Regions from separate parts of the Aeromonas encheleia genome, predicted to be linked through region 4. Evidence: predicted binding sites of a transcription regulator. Region 4 holds the regulator's gene; each other region holds the start of a gene.
The links. The regulator sigma-54, encoded in region 4, starts transcription at its own class of promoters, with help from an activator protein. The targets are predictions, from matches to a motif close to TGGCACNGTTTTNGCTT.
Positions count from the first base shown of each region.

Region 1: the regulator sigma-54 is predicted to act here: its motif matches at 1,710-1,726, upstream of EL255_RS18580 (superinfection exclusion B family protein).
Region 2: the regulator sigma-54 is predicted to act here: its motif matches at 2,411-2,427, upstream of fliE (flagellar hook-basal body complex protein FliE).
Region 3: the regulator sigma-54 is predicted to act here: its motif matches at 2,704-2,720, upstream of EL255_RS04565 (nitrate reductase).

Region 1 covers NZ_LR134376.1:4,011,121-4,015,329, forward strand. The annotation lists gene EL255_RS18570 (DUF885 domain-containing protein) at 1-268, shown strand, start outside; gene EL255_RS18575 (methylglyoxal synthase) at 358-816, shown strand; gene EL255_RS18580 (superinfection exclusion B family protein) at 1,081-1,668, opposite strand; yybP-ykoY riboswitch at 1,839-1,948, shown strand; gene EL255_RS18585 (sodium:calcium antiporter) at 2,037-3,023, shown strand; gene ansB (L-asparaginase 2) at 3,124-4,182, opposite strand.
Region 2 covers NZ_LR134376.1:1,279,136-1,283,344, reverse strand. The annotation lists gene fliG (flagellar motor switch protein FliG) at 1-299, opposite strand, end outside; gene fliF (flagellar basal-body MS-ring/collar protein FliF) at 292-2,001, opposite strand; gene fliE (flagellar hook-basal body complex protein FliE) at 2,055-2,372, opposite strand; gene EL255_RS06105 (lipid-binding SYLF domain-containing protein) at 2,648-3,424, opposite strand; gene arsC (glutaredoxin-dependent arsenate reductase) at 3,527-3,952, opposite strand; gene arsB (ACR3 family arsenite efflux transporter) at 4,002-4,209, opposite strand, start outside.
Region 3 covers NZ_LR134376.1:951,930-956,138, reverse strand. The annotation lists gene EL255_RS04565 (nitrate reductase) at 1-2,570, opposite strand, end outside; gene EL255_RS04560 (RNA methyltransferase) at 2,888-3,403, shown strand; gene EL255_RS04555 (hypothetical protein) at 3,446-4,186, opposite strand.
Region 4 covers NZ_LR134376.1:4,141,802-4,146,010, forward strand. The annotation lists gene rapZ (RNase adapter RapZ) at 1-519, opposite strand, end outside; gene ptsN (PTS IIA-like nitrogen regulatory protein PtsN) at 560-1,006, opposite strand; gene hpf (ribosome hibernation promoting factor) at 1,009-1,296, opposite strand; gene EL255_RS19275 (RNA polymerase factor sigma-54) at 1,317-2,756, opposite strand; gene lptB (LPS export ABC transporter ATP-binding protein) at 2,822-3,547, opposite strand; gene lptA (lipopolysaccharide transport periplasmic protein LptA) at 3,558-4,076, opposite strand; gene lptC (LPS export ABC transporter periplasmic protein LptC) at 4,063-4,209, opposite strand, start outside.

The DNA of each region.
Region 1 (4,209 bases), 130 kb from region 4:
CAGGGCCGTCGATTACATGCAGGAGAACTCGGCGCTGGGGGCGGGAGACATCAGCTCAGAAGTGCCGCGCTACATGGCCTATACCGGTCAGGCAACCTCCTACAAGGCGGGTCAGCTGGCGCTGATCCGGATGCGCGAATCCGCCGAGCAGGCCATGGGCGGCCGGTTCGACCTCAAGGCGTTCCACCACCAGGTGCTGGAATACGGCATGTTGCCCATCTCGGTGCTGGAGCGGAAGAACCAGCAGTGGATTGAACAGTCGAAGTGATCACAGTTACGGCGCCCGGCAAGGCAGCGGGCGCCGCTTTCGATTAGGATACAGCCCTACATTCCATCACTATGCTACGGATGATATCCATGGACCAGATTACACGTGAGATGGCGCCCCACAAGCGGGTGGCGCTGGTGGCTCACGACAACATGAAAGCCCCATTGCTGAACTGGGTGCTGCGCCGCAAGGAGGAGCTCAAGCTCCACCACCTCTATGCGACCGGCACCACCGGCACCCTGCTCGGCAAGCAGGCGCAGCTGCCCATCACCTGCCTCTTCTCCGGCCCCATGGGCGGCGATCAGCAGCTCGGTGCCCTCATCGCCGAGGGCAAGATCGACGTGATGATCTTCTTCTGGGATCCCCTCAATGCCGCGGCGCACGATCCGGATGTGAAGGCGTTGCTGCGCCTGGCGGCGGTGTGGAACATCCCGGTCGCCACCAACGAGGCGACCGCAGACTTCATCATGGACAGCCCCCACATGCAGCGGGCCTTCAGCGTGCAGATCCCCGACTACGCCGGTTATTTGAAAGCCAGAACCGAGTAACGGCAGATCCGCCAATCTGTGCCGGTTACTTGAAGGCCAGAACCGAGTAACGGCAGATCCGTCAATCTGTGCCGGTTACTTGAAGGCCAGAACCGAATAACGGCAGATCCGCCAATCTACGCCGGTTACTTGAAGGCCAGAACCGAATAACGGCAGATCCAACAATCTGCGCCGGTTACTTGAAAGCCAGAACCGCATAAAAACAGCCAGATAGCAAAGAGCCGGACATTGTCCGGCTCTTTTCATTTGAAGGATGACGGCGACTCAGCGCTGGAGGCTCTTCTGGGCGAACTTGGGCCTGGCGTTCATGATCTGCTCCACCTGCTCGTCGCTCATCTTGCCACGGGAGAGCCCCAACACCTTGTAGGTGAGCAGCGGCCGCGCCGGCAGGGCGATCATCAGGGCGCGGATCTGGTTCTCGTCTTCTTTCTCCCGCACCGGCTTGCCATAGGCATAGGTCAGCACCCCGGCATTCATCAGGTTTTTGACGGCGGGCTCGGTGATCGGCAAGTTTATGACGCTTTTACGCTGCAGCACGAACTCGCGCAGCACCGCCTTCTCGTTGAAATCGAGGAAGCCGATCATCTGGGCCAGCAGCCCCTGCTGACGGCGGGACTGCCACTCGTCACAGGCCCACTCCCAGGCGATCAGGAAACCCTGGCTGCAGAAGTAGGAGATGGCGATCAGCATGCCAACCCCGAGCCAGGCGGCGTGCACCGTGGCCCACTGGCTGACGGCCCCCTTCATCAGGCCGGCCGGAAACAGCAAGATGATGCTGCAGCAGAGCAGCAACCAGACCATGAGCCAGTTGAGGCGGTTCAGTTGATAGAAATGTTGGATCCACCGTTTCATCGTTCATCCTTCCCAGAGCATTGTGGACAGTACTCAGCTGATAGCAATCGCTGTGCCAATGCGCAGCTAAGGTGGGCAAGGAAACAGACCGGGCGTTACATCCCCTTACAACTTGTTGATCCCATTATTATTAATTTCCCTTGTGAGACGGCCACCGGGTTGGTAAAAAACCTGCACTGTCATTGGGGAGTAGCAACCCGCCCGTGATCCGGGCAGGGCTCATGTCAACATTCTTGGATCTTTCGGTCCATGGCATGGGCGGCGATAGCATCTATCGCTCTGCAAGACCTTTGGCCTCGATATGCTAGCCAGCCAGGCGAGCCGTATCGGGTCCATCGGTTGTTCTGCTCGCCTGGCGGTTGCCCATCATGCCGATCACCCTGCTGCTGTTCCTGCTCTCCGCCGTCACCATCTATCTCGCCTGCGAATATTTCGTCAACGGCATCGAGTGGACCGGTCATCACCTCAAATTATCCCAGAGCGCCACCGGCTCCCTGCTTGCCGCCCTCGGCACGGCGTTGCCGGAGTGCATCGTCACCCTGAGCGCCCTGCTGATGGGGGATGCCTCTGCTCAGCAACAGATAGGGATAGGTGCCGCCCTCGGCGGTCCGCTGGTGCTCTCCACCCTGGGTTATGCCGCCGTCGGCCTGACCCTGCTGCTCTGCCTTAGCCCCGAGCAGAGGGTCATCGAGGAGGCAGTGCAACGGGAGACAGGCCGGGATCAACTCTGGTTTGCCGGCATCTTCCTGGTGGCGGTGGCGCTCGGCATGGTGAGCTTCGACGGCAAGGCCTGGCTGGCGCCGCTGTTCGTGCTGATCTATCTGGTCTATGTGCGGCGTGAGCTGAGGCAGACCGACAGCCACGAGGTCTCGTTGCCGGCCCCCCTCAAGCTGGACCCCGGGGCCAGGATCCCGACGCCGGGCAAGGTGTTGCTGCAGACCCTGGGGGCGCTGCTGGCGGTGACGCTGGCGGCTCAACTCTTTGTTCATCAGCTGGAGAGCATGGGCGAACTGCTCGGCCTCTCCCCCGCCTTGGCGGCCCTGTTGCTGAGCCCGGTGGCGACCGAGATGCCGGAGCTGATGAACGTGCTGATCTGGGTGCGCCAGGGCAAGAACCGGCTGGCGCTGGCCAACATCTCCGGCGCCATGATGATCCAGGGCACCATTCCCAAGGCATTCTGCCTGCTGTTCACCCCCTGGCTGCTGGACAGCACCATGCTGGTCTCCTCGCTGGTGACCCTGCTGGCGGTGGTGCTGCTGTGGTGGGGCTTTCGCCGGGGGAGGATGACGGCGGCCAGGCTGGCCTGGGTGGGGCTGGTCTATCTCGCTTTCTGTGGCTGGCTGGGGGTGGGCTGAGGGCGCGCTGGTTTGTGAGCATGACGCCATGAGAAAGGGCAGGATGAGATCCTGCCCTTGTTTATTTTCATGGGGTTATGTCAGCCCCGGAGCCCCGGGATCAGAACTGCTGGAACCAGCGCTGGATCTGGGCCGGATCCTTGCTCTGGGTCAGGGAGAGCATCAGCAGGATGCGCGCCTTCTGCGGGTTCAGGGTGCCGGCGGCCACGAAGCCGTACTTGGCGTCATCGATCTCGGCATCCAGGGTGGTGGCGCCGGTCGGCACGCGGGCGGAACGCACCACCCGGATGCCATCCTTGCTCGCCTTGGCCAGGGTATCGAACAGGGTGTGGTAGAGGTTGCCGTTGCCCACGCCGGCGCTGACGATGCCGTCAAACTTGGCATCCACCATGGCTTTGGCGGGCAGATCGGTGGCGTTGGCGTAGTTGTAGACGATGCCCACCTGCGGCAGCTTGTCGAGCTTGCTCACGTCGAACGGGGTCTTGCTGGTGTGCAGGCGGGCCGGGCTGCGCTGGTAGTCGATCTTGCCGTTGTGGATGTAACCGAGCGGGCCGAAGTTGGGGGCGGCAAAGGTCTGCACCCCTGTGGTGTTGGTCTTGGTGACGTCACGGGCGTCCAGCACGGTGTCGTTCATGGCCACCATGACGCCACGGCCCTTGGATTCGGGATCGGAGGCGGTGACCACTGCGTTGTACAGATTCAGCGGGCCGTCGGCGCTCATGGCGGTGGAGGGGCGCATGGCGCCGACCAGCACCACCGGCTTGTCGCTCTTGACGGTGAGGTTGAGGAAGTAGGCGGTCTCCTCCATGGTGTCGGTGCCGTGGGTGATGACGATGCCATCCACGTCATCCTTGGCCAGCAGTTCATTCACCCGTTTGGCCAGCTTGAGCCACACCTCGTCGTTCATGTCCTGGGAGCCAATCTTGACCACCTGCTCCCCCTGCACCGCGGCGATGTTCTTCATCTCGGGCACGGCGGCGATCAGCGTCTCGATGGCGACCTTGCCAGCCTCGTAGTTGGATTGGGTCGCGGACTGTCCCGCCCCGGCAATGGTGCCGCCCGTCGCCAGGATGTGCACGCTGGGCAGAGCCATGGCCATGGGGGAGAGGGTCATGCCGAGGACGACGGCGAGCAGGGTCTTGCGGATAGGGTGGGTCATGCTGCAATCCTTTTGGGTTAGTTGACT
Region 2 (4,209 bases), 1.7 Mb from region 4:
TTGCGCACGAAGTCTTCGCTGCCGATGCCGATGTTGGTGTATTTCTGGATGTCGTCGATAAATTGACGATGCACCGCCGCCACCCGATCGTGACTGAAGTCCGACATGGAGGCCATCGACATGCCGAGCCGCTGCACCTGCTTGGGCTCCAGATGGCGGAAGATCTGGGCGGCATCCTCTTCGTTGAGGCTCAGCATCAACACGGCCGCCATCTCCATCCCGGCCATCTGGTCCAGGATCTGGCGCTGCACGTCGGTAATGTCGTTACCGGTGACTTGATTCTTCTTGTCTTCAGGCATCTCTGTTCGTTACCCATTCTTTAATGACCTGAGCGGCCAGATCCGGTTCATTCGCCACCAGCGCACGCACCGCCTTGAGCAAGTCTTCATCCCGGTGCAGATCCGGCAGCTTCAGGTGACCGTCGCGCACCCCGAACACGGGTTCGGCCTCGGCTTGCGCCGCCAGCAGACTGAGTTCGTCATCCCCACCCAGCACTGTGTGGTTGTCGAAGTCCAGCTCCCCTTCCGGTCTCGCATCCGGGTAGAGCAGGCGCTTGAGCATGGGCCGCACCACGGTGACGATCAGCACTATGATGACCAGCACGGAGGCGGCGATGCGCACCGCGCGCCAGAACCAGGGCTGCTCGTAGAGCGGCATGTCGGCCACGGCTTCCAGCTCGGGGCGGTTGAACGGGATGGCGACCACCTCCAGGGTGTCCCCCCGGGTCACGTCGAAGCCGAGGCCACCGCTGAGCAGCCGGCGCAGGGTGTCGATCTCGGCCTGGCTGCGGGCCTCCCGGGTGACGGCTCCGTCGGCGCCGGGGATGGCCTTGTAATCCACCGCCACCGACACCGTCATGCGGCGAATGCCGCCCTGCTGGCGCCGGATGTGACTGACAGTGGTGTCCAGTTCGAAGTTGCGGGTCGCCTCCTTGCGGGAGCGGCCACTCGCCGCGCTCGCGTCGGCATCGGCGCCGGTCGCCTGCTGGGGAATGCTGGAGGCGGCCGGTGGCTGGTTGGAGAGCGCGCCAGGCACACCGCCATTGCCGCCGTTGGCGCTGTTCTCCTCGACGGTCATCTCGGAGCGCACGGCCGGCAAGTCCGGGTTGTAGGTCTTGCGGGTCTGCTCCTGCTGGGAGAAGTCGAGGGAGAGATCCACCTCCGCCGTGTAGTTGTCGGCCCCCAATACCGGGATCAGGATGGCGTCAATTTTTTGTTTGTACTCCAGCTCCTGCTTCTGCTGCATCGCAAACTCTTTGCGGGTCTGGGCCGAGAGCGGATCCTGGGAGCCGGAGTTGAGCAGGCGCCCGTTCTGATCGGTGACGGTGACGCGGGTCGGCTCCAGACCGTGCACGGCGGAGGCCACCATGTCGACGATGGAGTCCACTTCCCCCTGACCGAGGGCGCTGCCTCTCAGGCTCAGCACCACGGTGGCGCTGGGTTTGCGCTCGTTGCGGGCGAACACGTTGTCCTTGGGAATGGCCAGCAGCACCTGGGCCTTGGCCACGTTCTGGAACTGTTCGATGGCGCTGGCCAGCTGGCGCTCGCGGCTGAGCTTGAGGCGCTCGTTCTCCATGCGCTGGCTGACGCCGAAGCTGGAGTCCTTGAGCAGGATGGACTCGCCATCGTTGCTGACATCATTGTTGCCGGCCAGACCGGCACGGGTCAGGCCCAGCCGGATGTCCGCATATTTCTCGGCGCTGACCAACACGCTCTTGCCCTCGACCTGATAGGGGATCTTCTGTTGATCCAGATAGTCGAGGGTGGAGACCAGCTCCTGGGTGCTGAAGGTGCCGAGCGGACGCATCTCCGGCTCCTTGCCCCACAACAGGATGAAGACGGCGATGGCCAGACAGATGGTCAGCCCCAGGATCAGGGTGATCTGCCGCAGCACGTCGGTGTTGGACAGGAAGCCCAGCGCCGAGCTCTTCTGCTCGTGCTCATCGAGGGCTGCCGCCCCGTCGTTGTTGATCAGCAGATCGCCGTTTTGATCAGTAGCCACGGTTTATGTCCTTATTGCTGACATGTTCATGATGCTCAGTCGCCATGGGTTTCTTATACCGGCATGTTCATGATGGTCTTGTAGGCATCGACCATCTTGTTACGCACCTGCACCGTCGCCTCGAAGGCGATGGAGGATTTCTGCCCGGCGATCATCACCTCGGACAGGTCCACCGACTTGTCACCCATGTCGAAGCGGGTGCGCAGATCGTTGGCGCCACCCTGCAGCTCGTTGACGTTGTTGAGGGCCTGTTGCAGCATCTGGCCAAAATCCGAATTGACCTGACGACCGGGCTGGCTCAGCGGCGTGGCGCCGGCTTCGACCTTGAGCGCCTGCATCTCTTGCATCAGGCTGCTTGCACTTATTTCCATCTTCATCCCCAGACAAATCATTGACGCTGACAGGCTGTAAGCAATTAGGGTGCCAATGAAGACGGATCCTGCGACCAGCGATGGCGACTGGTCATCATTCAGACGAAACCAGCCCGCTGAGGGGCCGGGGCTGGCGCGGTGAAAAAGGAAGGGAACGGTGCGCATCGGGTCGCCTTTTCGGGCCTAGCCCCCGGCAGCCGGTAACGATGGCACCCGGATGCGGCATAAAAAATGGCCCGCATCGAGCGGGCCACGATAACAACAGATCCTGACGCTTACTGGGTCAGATCCTCGTCGATCCAGTATTTGGATCCGGTGATGCTGACGCCGTACATCAGACCCTGCTCGCCAAGCTGGTAGATGGCCATGCCGCCGTTGTAGCCGCCATCGAGCGATGCGCTCTCCTTGCCTGCCACGACGCCCGCCTCCGAGGTCGCCTCCCAGCCCTTGTTCACGAAGTTGTCAAAGGTCTGCTTGGTCTCGAACAACATCACCTGCTGATAGAACTTGCCGCCGAAGCCGGCCGCCATGCCCGCCCCGAACATCTTCATGTAAGTGTGCTTGCCGCTCGCGCGGTTGACCGCCACCCCGGATCCCTGGTTGGTGTGTATCATCAGGGAGAACTTGCGCGAGTCGAACACCGCATAGCCATAGGCCTTGTCAAACAACAGCTTGGCCGAGGGTTGCTCGTTGAACAGCCGTACCAGCGCGGTGTCGGCCATGGTATCCAGCGCGGTGCGCGCCTCGGTCGGCGTCTTGGGCTCCAGCATGGTATCGAGCTTCTTGTCTGCCGCGGTCAGCCACTCCTTGCCGGTGGCCGCGCTCTCCTTCGTCCAGGCCCCCGTCTTGTTGTAGGCATCGGCCCCCCAGGTGGAGACCGACTCCCAGGTCGCCTTGGAGAAGTCGGTAATGCCCGCCCACGCCTCCTTGCCGGTCTCGCTCACCGCGGTCCCCAGATCGGAGGCGGCTTCCTTCAGCTTCGCCCAGTCGGCATGGCTTGGGGTAGAGGCCAGCACCAGGGTGGCGACAACTATCCAGGATTGGGTCTTCATAATATGTTCCTTATCATCTCTCATCGGCTGAGGGCCACCTTAGCAGATAGTTCGCGCTCATACAGCTCCTCACCACCGAGGTGCAAGGGTAGTCCACCGCCATCAGCGCAGACGCTTGCCGCTCGCATCCACCACTTGCTCACCATCCTCCTTGGCGAAGGCCCCTTTTTGCTGATCGGGCAAAATATCGAGCACCAGTTCCGACGGGCGGCACAGTTTGGTGCCAAGCGGTGTCACGACTATGGGGCGGTTGATCAGGATAGGGTGGGCCAGCATGGCATCGATCAGTTCATCATCGCTGAAGCGATCTTCCGCCAGAGCGAGCGCCTCGTAGGGGGGCACGTTCTTGCGCAGCAGATCGCGCACCGGCATCCCCATGGCGGCGATCAGCACCACCAGTTGGTCGCGGGAGGGGGGGGTCTCCAGATAGTGGATCACGGAGGGCTCGACGCCGCTGTTGCGAATAAGCTCGAGGGTGTTGCGGGAGGTACCACATTCCGGGTTGTGATAGATGGTGATTGCACTCATTTTGCGTGTCTCTCATGGCTTAAGTGAATAAAAAAGTGGATAGCAAACCTTAGTGGCGCAGTCCCGCCTCGTACCAGGGTTTGCTGGCGTTGACCACGCGCACCACCAGCAGCATGACCGGCACCTCGATCAGCACCCCGACCACGGTGGCGAGCGCCGCACCTGAGTGAAAGCCGAACAGGCTGATGGCGGCGGCCACCGCCAGTTCGAAGAAATTCGATGCCCCGATCAGCGCGGAGGGACCGGCCACCGAGTGC
Region 3 (4,209 bases), 1.4 Mb from region 4:
GTGCCGCAGTTGCTGCCACAGCCGAGCAAGGCCTGCAGCCCCGCCAGCTCGCTCACCCCCTGCCGGGTGATGGCGTCGACGATGCGCCCCTCCGACACCCGCAGGCAGGAGCAGACCAGCCGGCTCTCCCCGGCCAGGGCCGCGCTCAGGGTCTGGCTCAGGGCCCCCGCCTGCAGCGGCGTGCCGAGCAGGCTCGCCAGCAGGGAGACCTTGATGTCTGGGCGCCGATCCCCCACCAGCAGCAGGCCCTCGATGCGATCCTGCACCAGCGCCACCGCGAGCCAGCCCTGTGCGAGTGGCAGCCGCAGCCAGCGGCCCGTCGCCCCCAGCCGCTGCCACAGCGCCGCCGGACTCTCTGACCAGGAGGCCAGCAGGGTGCAGTTGCCCTCGGGCAGGGGGCGTTTGGCCCACCAGTCCACCGCCTCTCCCCAGAGCTGCTGGCCCAGCCAGAGCCCCTGCCAGCGGGTCGGCTGCGGCTCGGCCATCACCCGTCCCTGCTTGAACATGGGCTGGCCCGAGAGGGGATCCACCACGGCGGCGATGAGGCGGTTGACCGCCCCCTGGCTGCACTGGCTGTCGGTCCAGTGCATGGGCAGGAAGGCCTCCCCCTCCCGCAACCCCTCGTCCAGCCCGATCAGCAGCCGCGCCTCGCCGAGCCCGTTACTCAGTCGCACCAGCTCCCCCTCGGCCAGCCCGAGCGCCAGCAGGCTGGCGGCCCCCACCCGCAATTTGGGCCAGGGCTCCGCCTCCTGCAGGCGGGGTACGTGGCCGGTGCGGGTCATGGTGTGCCACTGATCCCGCAGCCGGCCCGAGTTGAGTAGCAAAGGGATGGTGCCCACCGGTGCCGTGACGACCGCTGGTTGAGGGGGGAAATGCTGGGCCAGCGGCAACAGACGGGCCCGCCCGTCCGGGGTGGGGAAGCGCCCATCCTCGAAAAGACGGGCACGGCCCCTGGGCCAGGCGGCGTTGACCGGCCAGCTCAGGGGCTCCAGCGCCTCGAACTCGGCGCGGCTGAGGCCGGCCAGCCCCGAGATGTCGAACTGGCGGGCCCCCTCGTTCTCGAAGCCGGACAGAGCGGCATGTTCGCTGAAGATGTCGTATTCATGCTCATAGGCGAAGCCCTCGCCAAAGCCGAGCCGGCGGGCCAGCTGGGTCAGCGCCCACCAGTCGGGTCTGGCCTCTCCCGGCAGGGGCAGGAAGGAGCGCTGGCGGCTGATGGTGCGCTCCGAGTTGGTGACAGTGCCGCTCTTCTCGCCCCAGGCGGCGGCGGGCAGCAGCAGGTGGGCGAGGCGCGCCGTGTCGGTGTCGGCCGTCACCTCGGAGACCACCAGCAGCTCGCAGCGGGCCAGCGCTTCTCGCACCCGGTTGCCATCGGGCAGGGAGACCGCCGGATTGGTGCCGAGCACCCAGAGCGCGCGGATCTCTCCCCTGTGCACCGCATCGAACAGCGCCACCGCCTTGTGGCCCGGGCCACGCACTATGGTCGGGCTCTGCCAGAAACGCTGCACCCGATCGCACTCTTCCTCGCCAAAGCCCATGTGGGCCGCCAACTGGGTCGCCAGCCCGCCCACCTCGCGCCCGCCCATGGCATTCGGCTGCCCGGTCATGGAGAAGGGCGCCGCCCCCGGCTTGCCGATGCGCCCGCACAGCAGGTGGGCGTTGATGATGGCGTTGGCCTTGTCCACCCCCTGGTTGGACTGGTTGATCCCCTGGCAGAACAGGGTGACGGTGCGGGGGGTACGGGCAAATAGCCGGTAGAAGCCGAGCAGATCCCCCGGCGCCAAGTCGCAGCTCTGGGCCACCGCCTCCAGCTGCCAGGCCGGATCGTCCAGCGCCGCCGCCAGTTCGGCGAATCCGCTCACATGCTGCGCCACATAGGCCTTGTCCCAGCCGTCGCTGTCGAGCAGATAACGGCACAGGCCGTTCCACAGCGCCACGTCGCTGCCGGGTTTGAGGGCCAGGTGCAGATCCCCCTGCTCCGCCGTCATGGTGCGGCGGGGATCCAGCACCACCAGCTTGAGCTCTGGGCGCCGCGCTCGCGCCTGCTGCAGGCGACGAAACAGCACGGGGTGGGTCCAGGCGGTGTTGGCGCCGGTGAGCACCACCAGATCCGCCAGCTCGAGATCCTCATAGCAGGCAGGCACCAGATCCTCGCCGAAGGCGCGCTGATGGGCCGCCACCGCCGACGACATGCAGAGCCGGGAGTTGGTATCCACGTTGGCGCTGCCGAGATAGCCCTTCATCAGCTTGTTGGCGACGTAGTAATCCTCGGTGGTGAGCTGACCAGAGAGGTAGATACCGATGGCCGCTGGACCGGATTCGGCCAATATGGCGGCAAAACGGTCGGCCAGGGTATCGAGCGCCTGGTCCCAGCCGATGCGCTGCCCCTGCCAGCGCGGATAGAGCAGGCGATCGGGGAAGTCCAGACTCTCCAGCAAGCTGGCCCCCTTGACGCAGAGGGCTCCCGCATTGGCCGGATGCCGTTCATCCCCCTGCAGCTGCCACTCATCGCCCTCCCGGCTCAGCCGGATGCCGCACCCTACTCCACAATAGGCACAGGTGGTGTTCATTCCCTCGCTCCTTGTCGCCAGGCAGCCTCGCGGGTTGCCTTCCTTGCCCTGGCCCATGAAAAAGGCGTCCGCCCCCAATGGGGACGGACGCCTTTGTCCGGCTGAGCCTCGATCATCTTGTCATGACGGATGACTGCAAAGCCTGCGCCAAGATGCGAGGCGCCCCGCCAGTGCGGCCACCGCCGCCGGCCTGCGCCGGGACGGTGCAGCTGCCCTCTTGTTGGGCCCCGCCAGGCAAAAACAGGCTCCCGCCCGACGACACTCATGGGCAAAGTGCGAGCCGGGGGTATAATGCGGCCGCCACAGAGGAGAGAGAGATGAAAGAGTCGGATTACGACGGCGCGAACACCGTTGATACAGCGTCAGCGGAGCATGCCGGGCCCGCTTATTGCTGCATCGGGCTGGTCAATCCCAAGTCGCCGGAGAACGTGGGGGCCGTGATGCGTGCCGCCGGCTGCTACGGGGCGGACGAGGTCTACTACACCGGCAGCCGCTTCGAGCTGGCGCGCCGCTTCGCCACCGACACCAAGCAGATGGTGGAGAAGATCCCGCTGCTCGGGGTCGAGGAGCTGCTGGCGTTCGTACCCGAAGGCTGCACCCCTGTGCTGGTGGATCTGATCGAGGGGGCCACCTCGCTGCCGGACTATGTACACCCGGAGCGCGCCTTCTACATCTTCGGCCCGGAGGACGGTACCCTGGATCCCGCCCGCTACGAGGCGGTGAAGGAGGTGATCTATGTGCCGACAAGAGGCTGCATGAACCTGGCCGCCTCGGTCAACGTGATCCTCTACGATCGACTGGCTAAGCGCCTGCGGGCCGGGCTGACAGAATAAACCGGTGGTCAACTCTGGGCTCCATGGGCCTGGCCTTGCTGCCTACTTGGCTACCCTCGCCTCCTGCTCCTTGATAAAAGCACGGTAGTAGTCATAGAGCTGGTTGTTGCGATAGATCTCGGCCAGGGTGCCGCCGCCAAGCAGCCGCCTCATGCCGGGATCCCAGTGCTGGCGCAGCTGCTGCCCGCGCTCGGTGTCGGCGAAGATGGGATAGGTGGGCACCCAGCGCAGGAAGATCCTGCTCATGTCGGACGGGAGCTCCCCCTTCGGATAGAGCACGCCGGCGGTCAGATAGTAGCGGTAGCGCTCCTTCGCCAGGAGCTGCATGGCCAGGGCGTGATCGTCGATCTCGTGCCAGCGCATGGGCACGGGAATAAACTTGTCAAAGGCCCAGCCCCGCAGCCAGAGCACATCCTGGCCCTGCAGGCTCACCTCGCCGGCCCAGAGCGGCAGCCACTTCTTCAGCATCAGCACAGTAACATCATCGGCCGAGGCCGGATAACTCGGCTGGTGCACCCCCTGCACCTCCCCCAGATAGACCCCCATCGCCATGTCGCCCCCCTTCTGCGCGACCACCGCCAGCGCCCGCTTGTAGGGCACTATGTGGGGATGGATGCGATAGCCTTCCGGCTCATAGATGGCGCGCACTATGTCCAGATAGACACCACGGCCATCGTTCTGGCAGAAGCCGGGCCAGTCGTCGCAATAGACATGAATGACATCGGCCCGGGCGGACCAGGGGAGCAGCAGGCAGCACAACAAAAGCAGCAGCGGACGAACCATGTACCTGTATTTCCTCGGTGGCG
Region 4 (4,209 bases):
GTACTTGAAGCCGAACGACTCGAACACCAGCACCAGCTCGTTCTCTTTCTTGCCGAGCACCCGGGTCTTGATGAGCTCGCTGAGGTCATGGATGCTGAGACTTGTGGTGTCGATGCGCAGATCGGCGGTGGAGGAGAGCGGCGCCAGCAGGTGGGTCTCCTCACGGATCGCCTCATCCAGCGACAGCTTGTTGCGAGACAGGGGGTGCAGCCGGCGGCTCTCGCCGTAGCGCTTGAGCAGGGTATTGTTGTCGGCATCGAAGAAGAAGCTGGAAAACTCCACCCGCCCCTCGTTGCGCACCTGGGCCAGCAAGTTTTCCAGCCGGTCGGGCTGAGTGGGCAGGTTGCGCACGTCTATGCTGACCGCCAGCTTGTCATACTGGCTCTCGACCGAGACGATCAGCTGGGGCAGCAGATTGACCGGCAGGTTATCCACACAGTAATACCCCAGATCCTCCAGTACCCTCAGGGCCACCGTCTTACCGGAGCCCGAGCGACCGCTTACCACTATTAACTGCATCTTGTCCCCTCACGCCAACATGGCTGTATCATGCCCGGCATCAGGCCGAGGTCATGATCTGGTAGAGTTCTTCGTCGCTGGTCGCCTGGCGCAACTGGCGGCAGACGGCCTTGTCACCCAGCTTGGATGCCATCAGGGAAAGGGTCTTGAGGTGCTGCTTGCACTCGCTTTCCGGCACCAGCAAGGCAAAGAGCAGGTCAACCGGTTGGTTGTCGATAGAATCGAATGGGATGGGTTCGGAGAAGGTCATCAGCACGGCGGTCGGGACGAACGCATCGTCGATCCGGCCGTGAGGAATGGCAATACCGGCACCGATCCCGGTACTGCCCATTTTTTCCCGCGCCAGCAGACTCTCAAACAGCACCTGACGGGAGGCGCCCAGGCGCTCTGCGGCCAGTTCACTGATGATCTCGAGGGCGCGTTTCTTGCTGGTACAAGGGACCGCACTCTTGGTGCAGTCCCGACTCAGTATGTGTTCAAGTTGCATAGTTATTTTTGATTTAACTTATCTTTGTGCTTGATGATCTGCCGATCCAGTTTATCCAGCAGGGTATCAATCGCAGCATACATGTCGGCATGCTCCGAATTGGCGAACACCTCTCCCCCGCTGACGTGCAGCTTGGCTTCGGCAATCTGGTTCAGTTTTTCGACGCTCAACACCACATGCACGTTGTTGATATGTTCAAAGTGACGCTCGAGTTTGGCAAATTTGCTATTCACATAATCACGCAGAGCTTCGGTAATCTCGACATGGTGTCCGGTCAGGTTAATTTGCATAACGTCTTCCTTTTGTTTGCCTAAACCAGGCGCTTACGCTGATTGGATGGCGGGATCAACAAGGATTCACGGTACTTTGCGATCGTGCGTCTCGCCACCATAATACCCTGTTCGGCCAGCAAATCCGCGATCTTGCTATCACTAAGCGGTTTGGCAGGGTTCTCTGCCGTCACCAACTTTTTGATCAGGGCGCGAATTGCGGTCGATGAGCACTCTCCTCCTCCCTCCGTATTGACGTGACTGGAGAAAAAAAACTTCAGTTCAAAGATGCCACGGGGCGTGTGCATGTACTTCTGGGTCGTCACCCGTGAGATCGTCGACTCGTGCATCTCCACCGCCTCGGCGATGTCGTTGAGCACCATGGGCTTCATGGCCTCTTCACCGTACTCGAAGAAGCCCTGCTGCTGTTCGACGATGCAGCTGGCGACCTTGAGCAGGGTGTCGTTACGACTCTCCAGACTCTTGATGAACCACTTGGCTTCCTGCAGGTGAGAGCGGATGAACTGGGAGTCCTGACTGGTCTTGGCCTGTCTGGCCATGGCCGCGTAGGTCTCATTGACCCTAATGCGCGGCGCCGAATCCGGATTCAGTTCCACCACCCACTTGTAGCCCTTCTTGACCACGGACACATCCGGGATCACATATTGAGACTCGTTCTGGATGATGCCATTGCCTGGCCTTGGCTCCAGCTGCTGGATGAGATCCAGCACCTCCTTGAGGTCGCTCTCCTTGAGTTTGGTCTTGCGCGCCAGGGTCCGGTAATCGCGGTTGCCGAGCAAGTCCATGTGCTCATTGATCACCTCCCTCGCCTCATTGAGCCAGGGCAGATCGGGCGCATACTGGCCGAGCTGGATCAGCAGACACTCCTGTACCGAACGGGCGGCAATGCCGATCGGATCGAAATGCTGCACCCGCTTGAGCACGGCTTCGACTTCATCCAGTTCGACTTCTACCTCATCGCTGCTGACTGCAGCCTGAATATCCTCGAGAGAAACGGTCAAATAGCCGGATTCGTCGATGGCGTCGATGATGGCGAGGGCAATGGCGGCATCCAGATCGCTGAAGGGGGTCAGTCGCATCTGCCACAGCAGATAGTCCTGCAGGCTCTCGGTGGTTTCCCCCTGGTAGACGCTGTCCTCCCCATCGTGGATAGGGCCGGCGCTCTGGGCCGTTCCGGCCGAATAGACATCGTCCCAGGTGGTATCCACCGGCAGCTCATCTGGCATCTTGTCCTGAGCCATGGCATCGCTGGAATCGAGTTGACTGGCGTCGACCGCCTCTTCCGGGTTGGTCTCCTGCGTCTCGCTCTCCTCTTGCTCCAGCAAGGGGTTGTTGTCGAGCGCTTGCTGAATTTCCTGCTGGAGTTCCAGCGTGGAGAGCTGGAGCAGACGAATCGCTTGTTGTAATTGTGGCGTCATGGTCAGGGACTGACCGAGACGCAACTGTAATGTCGGCTTCATCTACGTCGGGATATCCTTATGTTCAGCGAGGCAGCCACCTAACAAAAATGAGGGATGCCCCCTTACTATAGACTGAATTGATCGCCCAAATAGACGCGCTTGACCTGCTCATCGGCGAGGATATCGGCCGGAGCGCCCTCGGCAATCATCTTGCCATGGCTGACGATATAGGCTTTTTCACACACATCCAGCGTCTCTCGGACGTTGTGATCGGTGATCAGCACACCGAGGCCCCGCTCTTTCAGGTGCTGGATGATCTTCTTGATGTCTATGACGGAAATAGGATCAACACCTGCAAAGGGTTCATCCAGCAGGATGAATCTCGGCTCTGCCGCCAGGGCGCGGGCGATCTCGACCCGGCGCCGCTCCCCCCCCGACAGGCTCTGCCCCAGGCTGTCGCGGATGTGGGTGATGTTGAACTCTTCCAGCAGCTGCTCGACCTTGTCTTCCCGCTCTTCGCGGCTCAAGCCCTTGCGAGTCTGCATGACCCCCATCAGGTTGTCGAACACCGACAGACGGCGGAAGATCGAGGCCTCCTGCGGCAGATAGCCGATGCCGTTACGGGCTCGGATATGCATGGGCTGCAGGCTGATGTCCTGATCGTCGATGGTGATGAGGCCGGCGTCCCGCTGCACCAGACCCACGATCATGTAGAAGGAGGTGGTCTTGCCGGCACCATTGGGGCCGAGCAGCCCCACGATCTGGCCGGTGCCCACTTCCAGACTCACGTCGCTGACCACCATGCGGCGCTTGTAGCTCTTCTGCAGGCCGACTGCTTTTAACACTGCCATGGCTCGTTTCCTACTTCTTCTGATCGGCGGGCTTGTCGAAGTTTTCTACCTGCTCTGGCAGGAACACCGTCTTGACGCGCTGAGTGGGGCCCTTGCTCTCGGCGATCATCTTCTGCTTGACGATGTCGTAGCGGATGAGGTCGCCGGTGACCTGACTGTCTTCCTGTTTGAGCTGGCCGTTGCCGGTGATGGTGACCAACCGGTTCTTCAGCTCGTAGCGGATGCTGTTGCCGTGGGCATTGACCGGCTTGCCGTTGTCCAGGATCTGGAAGAAGGTGGCCGGGTTGCCATAGGCGGTCATCACCTCGGCGCCTTTATCGCCGGAGCGGATCACCACCACCTTGTCGGCCTTAATCTTGATGGTGCCCTGAGTGATGATCACATCATCGCTGAAGGTGATGCGATTGTCCTGCATCTCGGCCACTTGCTTGACCGCGTCCACATAGACCTTCTCGGCAAAGTCAGACTCTTTGGCATTCGCCGCACCGCACAACAGCAGGGCGGCGAGGGCCAGATTAACGTTTTTCATTGAAATAAGTGGCATGGCCTTTATCCAGTAATTCGAAATATTTACGATCCAGGTGACCCCTCAGGCCAACCCCCTCGGTCTGGAATTCCTGACCCACTATGCGGATGTGCTGATTGCTTCTCACGTCCTGAGT